DNA from 2 places in the Paenibacillus sp. FSL E2-0201 genome. Region 2 is predicted to be linked to the other one. Evidence: predicted binding sites of a transcription regulator. Region 2 holds the regulator's gene; the other holds the start of a gene.
What was found. Region 2 encodes Rex, which represses fermentation and respiration genes when NADH is low (regulators of the CRP and FNR family bind a similar motif). Its sites were predicted from a motif close to TTGTGAAATATTTCACAA; they were not measured.
Positions count from the first base shown of each region.

Region 1 (6,819 bases), 2.3 Mb from region 2:
GTTAATGGATAAAGTGAAACCTTTTAGTGATTGTGAGAGTCTAAAAGTATGCAGTAATATGTGCTGAAATATAAGAACATAAGTGTTTTGCATCTAAGGTTCTTGTATGTCTTGTAATTCTCGCATAAATGCGTTTCGTTCTATTAAGGACGGCACAGGCGTTTATGCTTGGGATGTGATTGCTAGGTTCAAGTTTTAGAGACTGTGGACGCTTGGCAATAGAAGGGGGAGATTTTCGGTGGGATTGTTTGATGACGATTTCTATTCAACTAAAGTATCACGGTCCAGAGGGGATGAAGCATCAAAGGGATCATTTGCAAACCGCAAGCATTCTGTGCGAAGATCGCGCAAGGGTTTATCCACTTGGCAAATATCCGCCGTCTGCTCCTTAATCAGTGCTGTGGTGGCAGTGTTCTTATTCAGTGTGCTTACTGGACAAATGAGTCATGAAACTGCCCCGAAGTCGGTAGCAACAACTGGGGAGGTTACTCCAAGCAGTGATCCGTTTGACCGTATCATTCAAGCCGCTGCTACGGTTCGTCCTGCAGTAGTAAGTATTATCAATCATAAGGAAGATAATAAAGAATTGAACATTCTGGATGAGTCAGCATTAGGCTCTGGAGTGATTTATAAAAAGGTAGATAATAAAGCATTTATTATTACTAATAACCATGTTATCGAAGACTCCGGCAATCTTGAGGTTGTAACAGTAGATGGTGAGACACGTAAAGCTACACTTGTTGGCACGGATAAAGTGAGTGATATCGCAGTTCTTTCTATTGATGCTAAGGGGATCAATACGATCGCACAGCTAGGAGATTCCTCCAAGCTTCGCCTAGGTGAAACAGTGATTGCCATTGGTAACCCTTTAGGACTTGGAGACACATTGACCTCAGGGATTGTCAGCTATACTGAACGGAAGGTTCCTGTATCCTTAAATCAGGACGGCGTATATGATTGGGAGCAAGAGGTCATTCAGACCGATGCGGCGATTAATGAAGGTAATAGCGGCGGAGCACTTGTGGATCTGGATGGTAAAGTCATCGGTATTAACACGATGAAAATCTCCGATGCAGGTGTAGAGGGTCTAGGGTTTGCAATTCCAGCTAACCATGTGATAGATACCGCAAATGAACTGGCTGAAAAAGGGCGTATTGCCCGGTCCTACTTAGGTGTATATTCCGTAGATTTAAATAATCCTTACGTTCCTCTTGCAGAGGATCAACGTAAGGAACTGAACCTACCGAATAATGTTAAGGATGGGGTAGTCGTTCTGGATGCTGTTGGACCTGCAAAGGAAGCCGGAATACAATTTAATGATGTAATTACAAAGTTTAATGATGAGCCTATTACATCCACACTTTCCCTTCGCAAGTATTTATATAATCAAACGAAGATTGGCGAGGATCTGAAGATCACCTATTACCGAAATGGGAAGGTCAATCAGACGACAGTTAAACTTCTTGAAAAACCAGAGGAATAATATACTGAAAGTCGGCATATAATGATATAGCAGTAATGACAAGTAGAGCGGACTACCCCTTCAGTTGTGAAGGTAGACCTTCCTGAAATAGCGATACTTTGTATCGCTATCGGGGATTTGTTTCTTCTAAAGATTTGATAAATATGGCAATTATAAGCTGATTTAATGAATTTTGGGCTGACTGGCAACCCTTACATTGGAAGGTAATACTTATTAGGGTAGAACCGGATAAATCCGGATGCCAGCTTGCCTTTGCTAATCAGGTGTGGTAATATGATATCAATCATACATTTAGTCCCTAATTTTCGCATTGAAAAGGGCTGTTATATTTGGCAATACAACCTTTTTCAATGTGTGAATTTTTTCTTTGTTTGAAGATAAAAAGAACATATTAATTTAAATTTGTGGAGGTAACACACATGCAAACAGGTACAGTTAAATGGTTCAACGCAGAAAAAGGATTCGGATTTATCGAAGTTGAAGGCGGAAGCGACGTATTCGTTCACTTCAGCGCAATCACTGGCGACGGCTTCAAAACTTTGGACGAAGGCCAACGCGTTGAATTCAACGTTGTTCAAGGCAACCGTGGACCACAAGCCGAAAACGTTGTAAAACTGTAATAATAGAAGAAACCGTCCCAGCTTTTTGAAAGTTGGGACGGTCTTTTTATATCTAGTTAGTCACTATTGACTTACAGGATGGGAGGAACGGCAATGAACTACCGGAAGAAACCTTTGGAAGAAATACCGGAAGAAAATACCGCGATTTGGGCGTGTACCAATGATGGATGCAACGGATGGATGAGGGATAATTTCGCATTTGAACATGCGCCTTCTTGCCGTCTATGTGACTCTCCAATGGTTCGCAGCACGAAGATGCTACCACAATTGCTTAATTCGAATGGCGATCTCAAATCGCTGAAGAAGGGTATTTCCATTACCTAACCAATGCCTTTATGAGTCAAGCTTGTTATAGAGCAGTGAACAACTTCAAGACGGTTAAACCGTCTTATTTTTTTTGCTTTTTTTATGGTAAATTGTGATTTTTGTCACAAATCATTTGAATTTTACCGTTAAATACACCCCTTTGTGTGACATTAATCACAAAAAGACGTTTAAATTTTTGACACAATATAATTAACGAAAAGGGGAGAAGGAAGGGAAAAATATGGATACAGTAATGCTGTCGCGTATACAATTTGCGTCGACGACAATATTCCACTATTTCTTTGTACCGGTATCAATCGGACTAGCGCTCTTGATTGCCATTATGGAGACCATGTACGTTAGAAAAGGCAATGAAGAGTACAAAAGAATGGCGCAGTTCTGGGGAAAGCTGTTCCTCATCAATTTTGCAGTAGGGGTAGTTACAGGGATTTTACAGGAATTTCAGTTCGGGATGAACTGGTCTGATTATTCACGTTTTGTGGGTGATGTCTTCGGGGCTCCGCTTGCAGTAGAAGCATTGGCAGCCTTTTTTCTGGAGTCTACGTTTATTGGAATCTGGATATTTGGCTGGGACAAAGTGTCCAAGAGAGTGCACTTGGCCTCCATCTGGCTGGTAGCATTCGGTACGATGTTATCTGCTTTCTGGATCCTGGCAGCGAACTCCTTTATGCAGCATCCAGTAGGATTTGCGATTAATAATGGTCGTGCAGAAATGAATGATTTCTTCGCACTTATTACGAATGGACAATTGTTGGTTGAATTCCCGCACACGGTTCTTGCTGCGTATGCAACAGGTGCCTTCCTAGTAACGGGTATTAGTGCGTACAAGATATTGAAGAAACAAGATGTATCTTTCTTTAAGAAATCTTTTCAAATTGCAGCTATCGTAGGTATTATTTCTTCTATCGGTGTAGCCGTGGCAGGCCATGCGCAAGCACAGTATTTGGTTGAGACTCAACCTATGAAGATGGCGGCTTCCGAAGGACTATGGGGTAAGAGTGGTGACCCAGCACCTTGGACCGTATGGGCAAATATTGATCCTGAGAAGCAAGAAAGTACTGGAGAATTTCAAATTCCGTATATGCTGAGCTTCCTTTCATACAGTAAATTTTCCGGTGAAGTTAAAGGTATGCTTGAACTGCAAGCTGAGTATGAGCAAACCTATGGCCCCGGTGACTATATTCCACCTGTACGTACGACATTCTGGAGTTTCCGGATCATGGTTCTAGCAGGAACGTTAATGATTGTACTGGGTATGTACGCTATGTATTTAATGTGGCGCAAAAAGATGGACCGTCCAAACACCTGGTTTATGCGGTTTATGTTATGGGGATTACTGCTTCCTCCAATCGCGAATACAGCGGGTTGGGTCATGACCGAATTCGGGCGTCAGCCATGGACGGTATTCGGACTGATGACCACGGAAGACAGTGTGTCGCCTAATATTACGAGCGGTCAGGTTCTATTCTCTGTTATTTCTTTTACAACGATTTACGCAATTCTCGGATTAGTACTGATTGGTTTGTTTATAAAAGTAATTAAAAAAGGTCCTTATGCGATGGATAACGATCACGGGGATTCGCATGATCCATATAATGAGGAGGGCGCCCAATGATATCTCTTAATGAATTGTGGTTTGTGCTGATTGCAGTTCTGTTTATAGGGTTCTTCTTTCTGGAGGGTTTTGATTTCGGCGTAGGAATGGAAACACAGATTCTCGCTAAAAATGATACAGAGCGCCGGGTACTGATTAACTCTATCGGACCTTTCTGGGATGCTAATGAGGTATGGCTGCTAACGGGTGCGGGCGCAATGTTCGCGGCTTTTCCGGAATGGTATGCAACGTTGTTTAGCGGATTCTATATTCCTTTTGTCTTTGCTTTATTAGCCTTGATTGCGCGTGGTGTCGCTTTTGAATTCAGAGGTAAACGAGATTCTGTAGCTTGGAAAAGAACTTGGGATGCTTGTATCTTTATTGGCAGCTTCCTCCCACCGTTCCTCCTTGCGGTAGTGTTCGCCAGCTTTATTAAAGGTTTGCCTATTGATGGCGATATGCAAATGTACGCAGGTTTTACAGATATCGTGAATGTATATACTGTAGTAGCAGGTCTTACGGTAGTTCTTCTCTGTTTGGTGCATGGTCTCATGTTCACAACACTGCGTACAGTGGGTGATCTACAGGCTCGTGCTCGGAAGATGGCACAAAGATTGTTGATCCCACTTGCAGTTTTATTTACTGCTTTTGTGATTATGACTTATAATATGACTGATATCTTCGAGCAGCGCGGAACGGTTCTTATGATTATTGTAGCGCTCGGAATTATCGCTTTTGTGCTATCGGGTTATTTTATGAAGAAGAAGAAGGATGGCTACGCTTTTGGAATGACAGGAGCAGTAATGGCGTTGTCGGTAACTTCAGTCTTTGTAGGACTATTCCCACGTGTTATGATTAGTTCAATCGATCAAGCCTTTAATTTGACAATCACCAATGCGGCTTCGGGACATTACTCTTTAAAGGTAATGACGATTGTGGCACTGACCATCCTTCCATTCGTATTGGGATATCAAATTTGGAGTTACTTTGTCTTTCATAAACGCGTTCACGAGAAGGAGCATCTTGAATACTAATGGATAAAAATTTGCTTGGGTATAAAGGAGTTAAGCCGGTCTTTCTGATCGTTGGCCTCCTTACCCTGGTGCAAAGCATGCCCATACTTCTGCTGGCCAAATGGCTGGCAGAAGTCATCTCTGCGCTATTTGCGGGAGAACCTCTGAAGGAACAATGGGCTACTTCGCTATTGTTCCTTCTTGCATTTCTAGTGCGCCATGCTTGCGCCATGCTGATGAGCCGTATCTCTTACCGCTTTGCGGAAGCAACGGGCAGCAACATGCGGAGGGAAATGATGGATAAGCTCTTCCAGCTTGGACCCAGAATGGTGGGCGGGCGTGGAACCGGGGATCTTGTCACACTTGTGCTGGAAGGTGTAACAAAGTTCCGCACATATTTAGAAGCGATTATCCCTAGAATGGTAGGGATGTCAATTACACCGATTTTGGTGCTTATTTATATCTACAAGATGGATACCGCGAGTGGGATTATTCTTACGATCACCATGCCGATTATTATTGTTTTTATGATCTTGATCGGGATGACGGCTCGCAAGCAGATGGACCGTCAGCTAAAATCTTATCGCACCTTATCTAATCATTTCGTAGACTCCCTCCGTGGGCTAGAAACGCTGAAATTTCTGGGCCGCAGCCGTAGTCATAGCACGAGTATTGCCACCGTCAGCGATCGATATCGCTCGGCGACGATGCGTACACTGCGAGTAGCCTTTTTGTCCTCATTTGCACTGGACTTCTTTACGATGTTATCCGTTGCTTCCGTTGCAGTAAGTCTCGGTCTGCGTCTGGTCAACGATCAGATGACGCTTGTTACTGGCTTAACCATTCTGATCTTGGCACCGGAATATTTCTTGCCTGTCAGATTGGTGGGTTCAGATTTCCATGCTACTCTCGATGGTAAGGAAGCCGCTGAGGCAATGAAAAGCATTATAGATCAGGATGAAGTGAAAGCTGAAGTAGTAGGTTCTAATGGTAATCAAGCCTTAGATTCTGCATCAAAAACATCAGAAGAGATATTCACTTGGCATAAAAATAGCGTAATTACATTAAAGGATGTCAGTGTGAAATACGAGGAAGCCGGTCTTTCTTCGCTGGAAGCGGTGAACCTGCAATTTAAAGGAGCAAGCAAAATTGGAATTATCGGAGAGAGCGGGGCCGGTAAATCTACGTTAGTGGATATATTAGGGGGCTTTTTGCACCCTACTTCAGGAAGTATCACGGTTAACGGTACAACGGTTAGCGCATTAACGGATGAGGCTTGGAGAAAGCAGACTTCATATATCCCACAGCGTCCTTATATTTTTAGCGGTACATTGGCTGATAATATTCGCTTTTATTACCCAGAGGCTTCTATGGAAGCTGTGGCTGCAGCTGTGAAAGCTACCGGATTATCGGAGCTGGTGGCGACCCTTCCGAATGGCTTGGATGAAATGATCGGCGGCGGAGGTCGTTCGTTCAGTGGTGGGCAGGAGCAGCGGGTTGCGCTGGCTCGAGCTTTACTCAGCAGTCGTCCGATTATGTTATTAGATGAGCCAACGGCACATCTGGATATTGAGACCGAATATGAGCTGAAGGAGACGATGGTGCCTCTTTTTGAAGGTAAGCTGGTCTTTTTGGCAACACATCGCCTGCACTGGATGCTGGATATGGACATTATTGTAGTAATGAAGCAAGGACAAGTGGCAGAAATCGGTACCCATCAGGAGTTGCTTGCCCGCAAGGGTGCGTATTATGAGTTGATTGGGTCGCAATTGGAGGGAATCC
Region 1 is NZ_CP150154.1:6,737,735-6,744,553, reverse strand. It holds gene NSU15_RS30365 (trypsin-like peptidase domain-containing protein) at 239-1,483, shown strand; gene NSU15_RS30360 (cold-shock protein) at 1,903-2,103, shown strand; gene NSU15_RS30355 (cold-shock protein) at 2,197-2,427, shown strand; gene NSU15_RS30350 (cytochrome ubiquinol oxidase subunit I) at 2,651-4,045, shown strand; gene cydB (cytochrome d ubiquinol oxidase subunit II) at 4,042-5,058, shown strand; gene cydD (thiol reductant ABC exporter subunit CydD) at 5,058-6,819, shown strand, end outside.
Region 1: NSU15_RS30350 (cytochrome ubiquinol oxidase subunit I) is a predicted target of Rex. The motif match lies at 2,520-2,537, and genes of this name have one in related genera.

Region 2 (6,819 bases):
CGGAGGAACGTAGTCAGGCATTAGTGCTATCTCGTTCCTTACGTGAAGCACGTCAGTCCATTGAAGAAGGAAAAGTAAGAACCGTTGCTGAAGTGCGGGAATTGTTGACATCGGTTATTTCCAGCTCTCCTTTGGCGGTCATTGATTATGCGGAAATACTGACATTCCCTAATCTGGAAAGTTTAGACCACGAAGCTTTAATAACGGATGTAGAAGGGGAAATTATTATAGCGCTTGCTGTGAAGTTTGGCAGAACACGCTTAATTGACAATAATGTATTTATTCCAAAGGAGGTTGCCGCTCTTGTTTAGACATATGATGAAATCCAAAATTCACCGCGCTACGGTGACAGAAGCGAACTTGAATTATGTGGGTAGTATTACCATTGATGAGAACTTAATGGAAGCGGCAGATATTCTTGAAAATGAAAAAGTACAGATCGTGGATAACAATAATGGTTCACGGTTAGAAACGTATGTTATTCCTGGACCTCGCGGAAGTGGTGTGATCTGTCTGAATGGTGCAGCCGCCCGTCTTGTTCAACCAGGAGACACAGTAATTATTATTTCATATGCGATGTTGTCTTCGGAAGAACTGGAGTCGCATAAGCCAACAGTGGTATTCGTGGATGAGAACAACAGACCCGTCAAGCTGGCTGATCATGAATTGCATGCTACAATCGCTTAAATAATGGACTTACGCCATGTAATGAATGGCAGGGATGAAAGACCCCGTTCTCGCAGAAAATGAAGTCAGGCAAGCTGAACTGATTTCATCTTCAGTAAAGGGGGATAGCCCATGTTTCAACATTTGTTTGCTGAAATGAACAAGGTGCTTCAGGAGATCGTTACAGATTACCCTACAGCGGAGGGTGCCCGCCGGAATGAGCTTTTATGCAATTATAATATGCTGCACCGACTAAGCGATAAAGTAATGGATGAATGGCTGGCCTTTGCAGAGAAGCTAAGTCACTTTCGTGAAAGTGTAGATTTTACGACTGTGGCTGAAGAGGACATGCCAGAGCAGGAAGCACCCGAGCTCTGCATGGATACTTTTGTTAGAGGCCAGGGGTATTATAAGCTGCTGATGTATGGAAAATGTATTGAGCAGTTTAAGGAAGTTATTGCGCAATATCCGGATAGTTTGGCTGCTCGCTTATATTTAGCCATCTCTTACCTTCAGGAAGGGAATGGGGAAGCAGCGTGGAGTCATTTGAACCATATGCTCGGTTTGATACGGGAAACCAAGCTGAAAGCAATGGTTTATAATGCTTTAGGCTGCATCCGGGCTTCACAGGAACGCTTCAATGAAGCGCAGGAGCTGTTTGGCCTCTCATTGCAGCTTGACCCTGCACTTCCTGAACCAACGGTTAATTTGGAGGTTTGCCGCCGCCGTGGAGGAAAGCTTCATTTCGGAAATCAGCTTGTTTCATTATTGTAAATTATTACGTTTACGGTTTATTATTCCGCATTTTCATTCAAGCGATGCATCCCCTGAACCAGTGGTGTGCATCGCCTTTTTTCGCAACTTCTGTTATGCTGATTAAGAGTCTCAATTGAAAGGGAATAGAATTATAATGAAATTTGCCGTGCTTGATTTTGAAACAACGGGAACCCAATCCGTGGGTGAAATTATCCAGGTTGGCCTTGCAATTATAGAAGAAGACCGGTCCATCTCCCGGGTATATGGTTCCTACGTCAAGCCCGGAACGCCGATACCTCCTTTTATAACTGGTCTGACGGGGATTACCGACGATGATGTAAAGGATGCGCCTGAGCTGGATGAGATGATGATGGAGCTTGTTCCACTCTTGGATGATGTTGTGCTTGTAGGGCATAATGTCGCATTTGACTTCCATTTTTTGCAAAATGCTTTAGACAGATGTGGGTATTTACCATTTCAAGGGCGGATTTTAGATACGATTGATTTTCTAAAAATCTGCTTTCCTTCCCTAACATCCTATCAACTAGGGTCAGTTAGTGCACATTTTGGAGTGACACATGATCGTCCGCATCAGGCAGATAGTGATGCACTGGCGACAGCTCTTGTGCTGTTGAAATGTCTGGAGGAGCTTTATAGTTTACCGTTACTCACCATCCAGCGACTATGTGAGCTGTTTACCGAAGAGGATAGTGATTTAGGTTGGTATTTTGATGGTCTGCTGCGTGAGCGGGAAGCGGAGACGCTTCAACCCGAAGGTGATCTGACTTTCTATCGTCAATTAGCGCTTGCAGTAGGGGATTGGAATGAACTAGCTCCACCTCGCGACGAGCATGCTGAGAATCCGCTACAGAATTTATCATTTACAGATTATATGGATGAAGTAACGAAACGGCTTAAAGACACTTTGCCACAGTATGAAAGCCGAGAAGCTCAGGATATTATGATCAATGAGGTGATAACGGCACTTGCCGAAGACAAACATCTATTGATCGAAGCAGGGACAGGAACCGGCAAATCGCTTGGTTATTTGTTGCCTGCCATATACCAAAGTGTTCGTACTAATGAGAAAGTTATGGTCAGCACTCATACCATTAATCTGCAGGATCAATTGCGTGAGCGTGATATTCCTTTGTTAACGCAGGTAGTTCCGTTTCCATTTAAAGCTGCGATTTTTAAAGGCAGAGGGCATTATTTGTGTCTTCGTAAGTTTGAACATAAAATTAATAAAAAAGACTTTATAAGTCCAAGGGAAGATGCACTTACTGCGGCTCAGATGATCGTTTGGTTGACACAAAGTGAATCAGGGGATGACGAAGAGCTCAATTTAAGCGGTCGTGGCGGAGATTTCTGGGAGACGGTAGCAAGCGATACCGATTCTTGTCTCGGTCGCTCCTGTCCTTGGTTCCGCAAGTGTTATTACCATCGGGCAAAACATGAAGCGGGTATTGCTGACGTGGTTATTACGAACCACTCTAAGCTTTTCGCAGATGTTAAGGCTGGGCACCAGCTACTCCCGGCTTATGAACATCTTGTTATTGATGAGGCCCACCATCTGGAGGACGTGGCTGGCAAGCATTTAGGTATGCATATGAAGCATTTCACGGTGGCTCACACGCTGTCCCGATTATACAAGGATAGTCGTAACGGCCAACTCCCAACGCTTCGTCAAATGCTTCAGTCATCAGGCAGTGAGGAAGCTTCTGAATGGAGCGGAGTTATCGATAGAATCTATCCAGATCTGCTTACTGTAAAAGAAACCTGGGATCTACTTAGTGACAAGCTATTTAGCCTCTTGCCGGAACGTAGCGATGCAGCGGCGGGAGAAGCTGGACAGCTAGTCATGCGGTTACTTCCTACCCGTAAACCGAAAGATTGGGATGAATTGGTTGCTTTGGAGAATACTATGAATCTGACATTGAGCGAAATTATCCGTAAGGGTGATAAAATGCTTAATGAGATGCGTGATCAAGAAGGTCAATCTTCTTCAGATAGTTTAGTAACCGATATTAGCGGCTTATTTAAGGATTTAGCTTCTATACGTGAGCAAGTACGGTTTTTTATGGGATTAAACGACGAGAATGTAGTATATTGGCTGGAGGCGAATGGAAATTATCGCAGCAAATCGCTACAGCTATATGCCGTCCCTGTTGATGTTAGTACCCAGCTTAAAGAGCTGTTCTTCGACAAAAAGAAAAGTATTGTGTTAACTTCGGCGACGCTTTCTGTCGATAAATCGTTCCAGTTTATGATTGATAATCTCGGACTTAATGAAGCTGCGGAAGAGGGGCGTCTAATGACATCTCTCCTTCCTTCTCCCTTTAAGTATCGGGAGCAGGCACTATTAGTAATTCCACGGGATTTCCCTAGTGTGAAGGGCAGTGTGGGTGATGCCCGATTTGTCGATACGCTCGTACAGTCACTAGCAGAAGCGGCTATTACGACACGCGGACGGATGCTTGTTCTGTTTACTTCTTACAAGATGCTGCGCCAAGTTTACGATCCTCTGAAAGAGGCTCTAGCCTCACAAGAAATCACGGTGCTAGGTCAAGGCGTGGAAGGTGGAAGCCGCAGTAAGCTGATTCGACGCTTTCAGGACAGTGCTGCTTCAGTTCTGCTTGGAACTAGCAGCTTCTGGGAGGGAGTAGATATTCCGGGTGAGGCATTGACATGCCTGGCCATCGTGAGGCTTCCATTTCAACCGCCTAATCACCCTCTAGCGGAAGCGAAGTCTGAGTTATTACAAGCCCAGAAGAAGAATCCGTTTATGAAATTGTCGGTGCCTCAGGCAGTTATCCGCTTCAAGCAAGGATTTGGAAGACTGGTACGGACAGCGCAGGATCGGGGTATTGTTATAGTGTATGACACTAGGGTTATCGAATCTCATTATGGGAAGTATTTCCTTTATTCGTTGCCTGGCCCGAAAATGGAACATATGCTTACGGATCAAATGGTTCCTCGTATAGCAGAGTGGTTGGAAGACGGAGGCGTTTCTTAAGAAGGACATCTTCTGTTTAATTAATCACTCCACAATGAAGGGCGGTATAAGAGAATACCGCTCTTCATTGAGACGAGGTACAGAAATTTTAATTGGATTCAAACAGAATAGTACTTAAATTAGGAGGTAAATTATGAAATCGGATAAAATATCAGAAGCCGTTGTTCGCAGACTTCCTGTATACTTACGTTTCTTGAATGATCTCCAGAAACGTGAAATATTAACCGTTTCCTCGCAAGAATTAGGACAAAAACTTGATCTGAATCCCGCTCAAATCCGTAAAGATTTAGCGTATTTTGGAGACTTCGGTAGAAAAGGTATCGGGTATGACGTAACTTATCTTATTGAGAAAATCCGTCATATTTTGAAGCTGGACCAACAGCTGAATGTGGCATTAGTAGGTGCCGGTAACCTTGGACATGCATTATCTAATTATAATGCTTATCTGAAGGATACTATGAAGATTACCGCTATATTTGACTCTTATGCACCTAAGGTAGGGCGGAAAATCAACTCTCTTACGGTTCAACCCATGGAGGAGCTAGGTCAGACAGTTCGTGAGCAAGGCATTCGAATTGGGATTATTACAGTACCTGACTCAGAAGCGCAGAATGTAGCAGATATTCTTATTGAATCTGGCATTGAGGCGATTTTGAATTTTGCACCAGTGATTCTAAAAACACCACCGAATATCCGGGTTCATGCAGCCGATTTTACAACGGATTTGCAAAGCCTTGCTTATTATTTGAAAGACGGAAAGGAAGAAAGCGGAAATGAAGAGTAGTAAAACGATTATCAAAGGCGGGCGTTTTCTTATTCCGGGAACGGATGAGCCTGTTCTTAGTGGATATATGACTATTGAAGATGATTTGATCACTTACATAGGAAAAGAAGAGCCTCTGATGGAAGAAGGTGTGCAAGTTGTTGATGGCAGTCGTCTGTTGTTTATGCCTGGTCTGGTAAACACACACGGCCATGCTGCAATGTCATTGCTTCGTGGTTATGGAGATGATTTGGCGCTTCAAGTGTGGCTTCAGGAAAAAATGTGGCCGATGGAAGAGAAGTTCACCGGAGAAGATGTATACTGGGGAACCTCCTTGTCTGTTCTGGAAATGCTGAAAGGTGGCACTACAACCTTCCTGGATATGTATGATCATATGGATCGAGTAGCTGAGGTGGTCGAATTATCAGGCATCCGTTCCGTATTGATGAGAGGCGTAATCGGTCTTTGTCCAGAGGAAGTACAGAATCACAAGCTTGCGGAAGCGATTTCTTTTGCACGGAACTGGCATGGAAAGGCTGACGGTAGAATTACAACGATGATCTCGCCACACGCTCCATATACTTGCCCACCGGATTTCTTTGTTAAGTTTGTACAGGCGGCGCATGATTTGGATTTACCGATGCATACACATATGTCCGAAACGAATCGCGAAGTGGAGCAGAATGTAGTGGATTACGGCCTGCGGCCTGTAGCGCATTTAGAGAAGCTTGGAATGTTCACACGTCCGTCTATTGTTGCTCATGGCGTTCATTTGAATGATGAAGAGATCGAGATTCTGGCTCGTCATAATGTAGGTGTATCTCATAACCCGGGAAGTAATCTAAAACTGGCTAGTGGAGTTGCTCGTGTTACGGATCTTCTAAAGGCCGGTGTGAAGGTGTCGCTGGGTACAGATGGCGCGGCAAGTAATAATAACTTGGATATGTTTGAAGAGATGCGTCTTGCAGCACTTATCCATAAAGGTGTAAGTGGTGATCCTACGGCTGTACCGGCTCCGGAAGCTCTGAGTATGGCTACAGAGTATGGCGCGAAGTCTATCTTTTTAAATGATGTGGGCAGGCTCGCTGTAGGCATGAAAGCTGACTTTATCGCGATTGATATAGACCAGCCGCATTTACTACCGCACACAGATTTGCTGTCTCATGCTGTATACTCTGCCAGTGCCAAGGATGTTGAGCATGTATGGGTGAATGGTAAACAGGTTGTAAAACATGGACAATGTGTAACGTTAGATGAGGAAGCTATCCGTCGTAAGGCGCAAGAATCCTTTGAGGGGCTGCTCAAGCGCTAGTCTAAGATGATAAGAATTAACTGTAAGGCTGTGACTTTCTGCGTTTGCAAAAGTTACGGCCTTTTCTGTAAATATAAGAATTTATATGAATGAATATGAAACTTTGGATAAACACACGGGTGTGTTATATAATCAAAAAAGATATATTACTAGAAAGGGAGCTGCACCTTGAAGAAAAGGAAAAAATGGATCCTCCTGGGGTCAGTTCTGATTCTGCTCCTTCTGTTTGGACTTATCCAGTTCTATGCCTATATTATGAAAGATCAATGGAACGAGCGAGATATTGCTAAGGATATCGCCAAAACC
Region 2 is NZ_CP150154.1:4,469,385-4,476,203, reverse strand. It holds gene panC (pantoate--beta-alanine ligase) at 1-311, shown strand, start outside; gene panD (aspartate 1-decarboxylase) at 304-687, shown strand; gene NSU15_RS20345 (hypothetical protein) at 799-1,440, shown strand; gene dinG (ATP-dependent DNA helicase DinG) at 1,577-4,438, shown strand; gene NSU15_RS20335 (redox-sensing transcriptional repressor Rex) at 4,572-5,222, shown strand; gene NSU15_RS20330 (amidohydrolase) at 5,212-6,513, shown strand; gene NSU15_RS20325 (DUF5590 domain-containing protein) at 6,682-6,819, shown strand, end outside.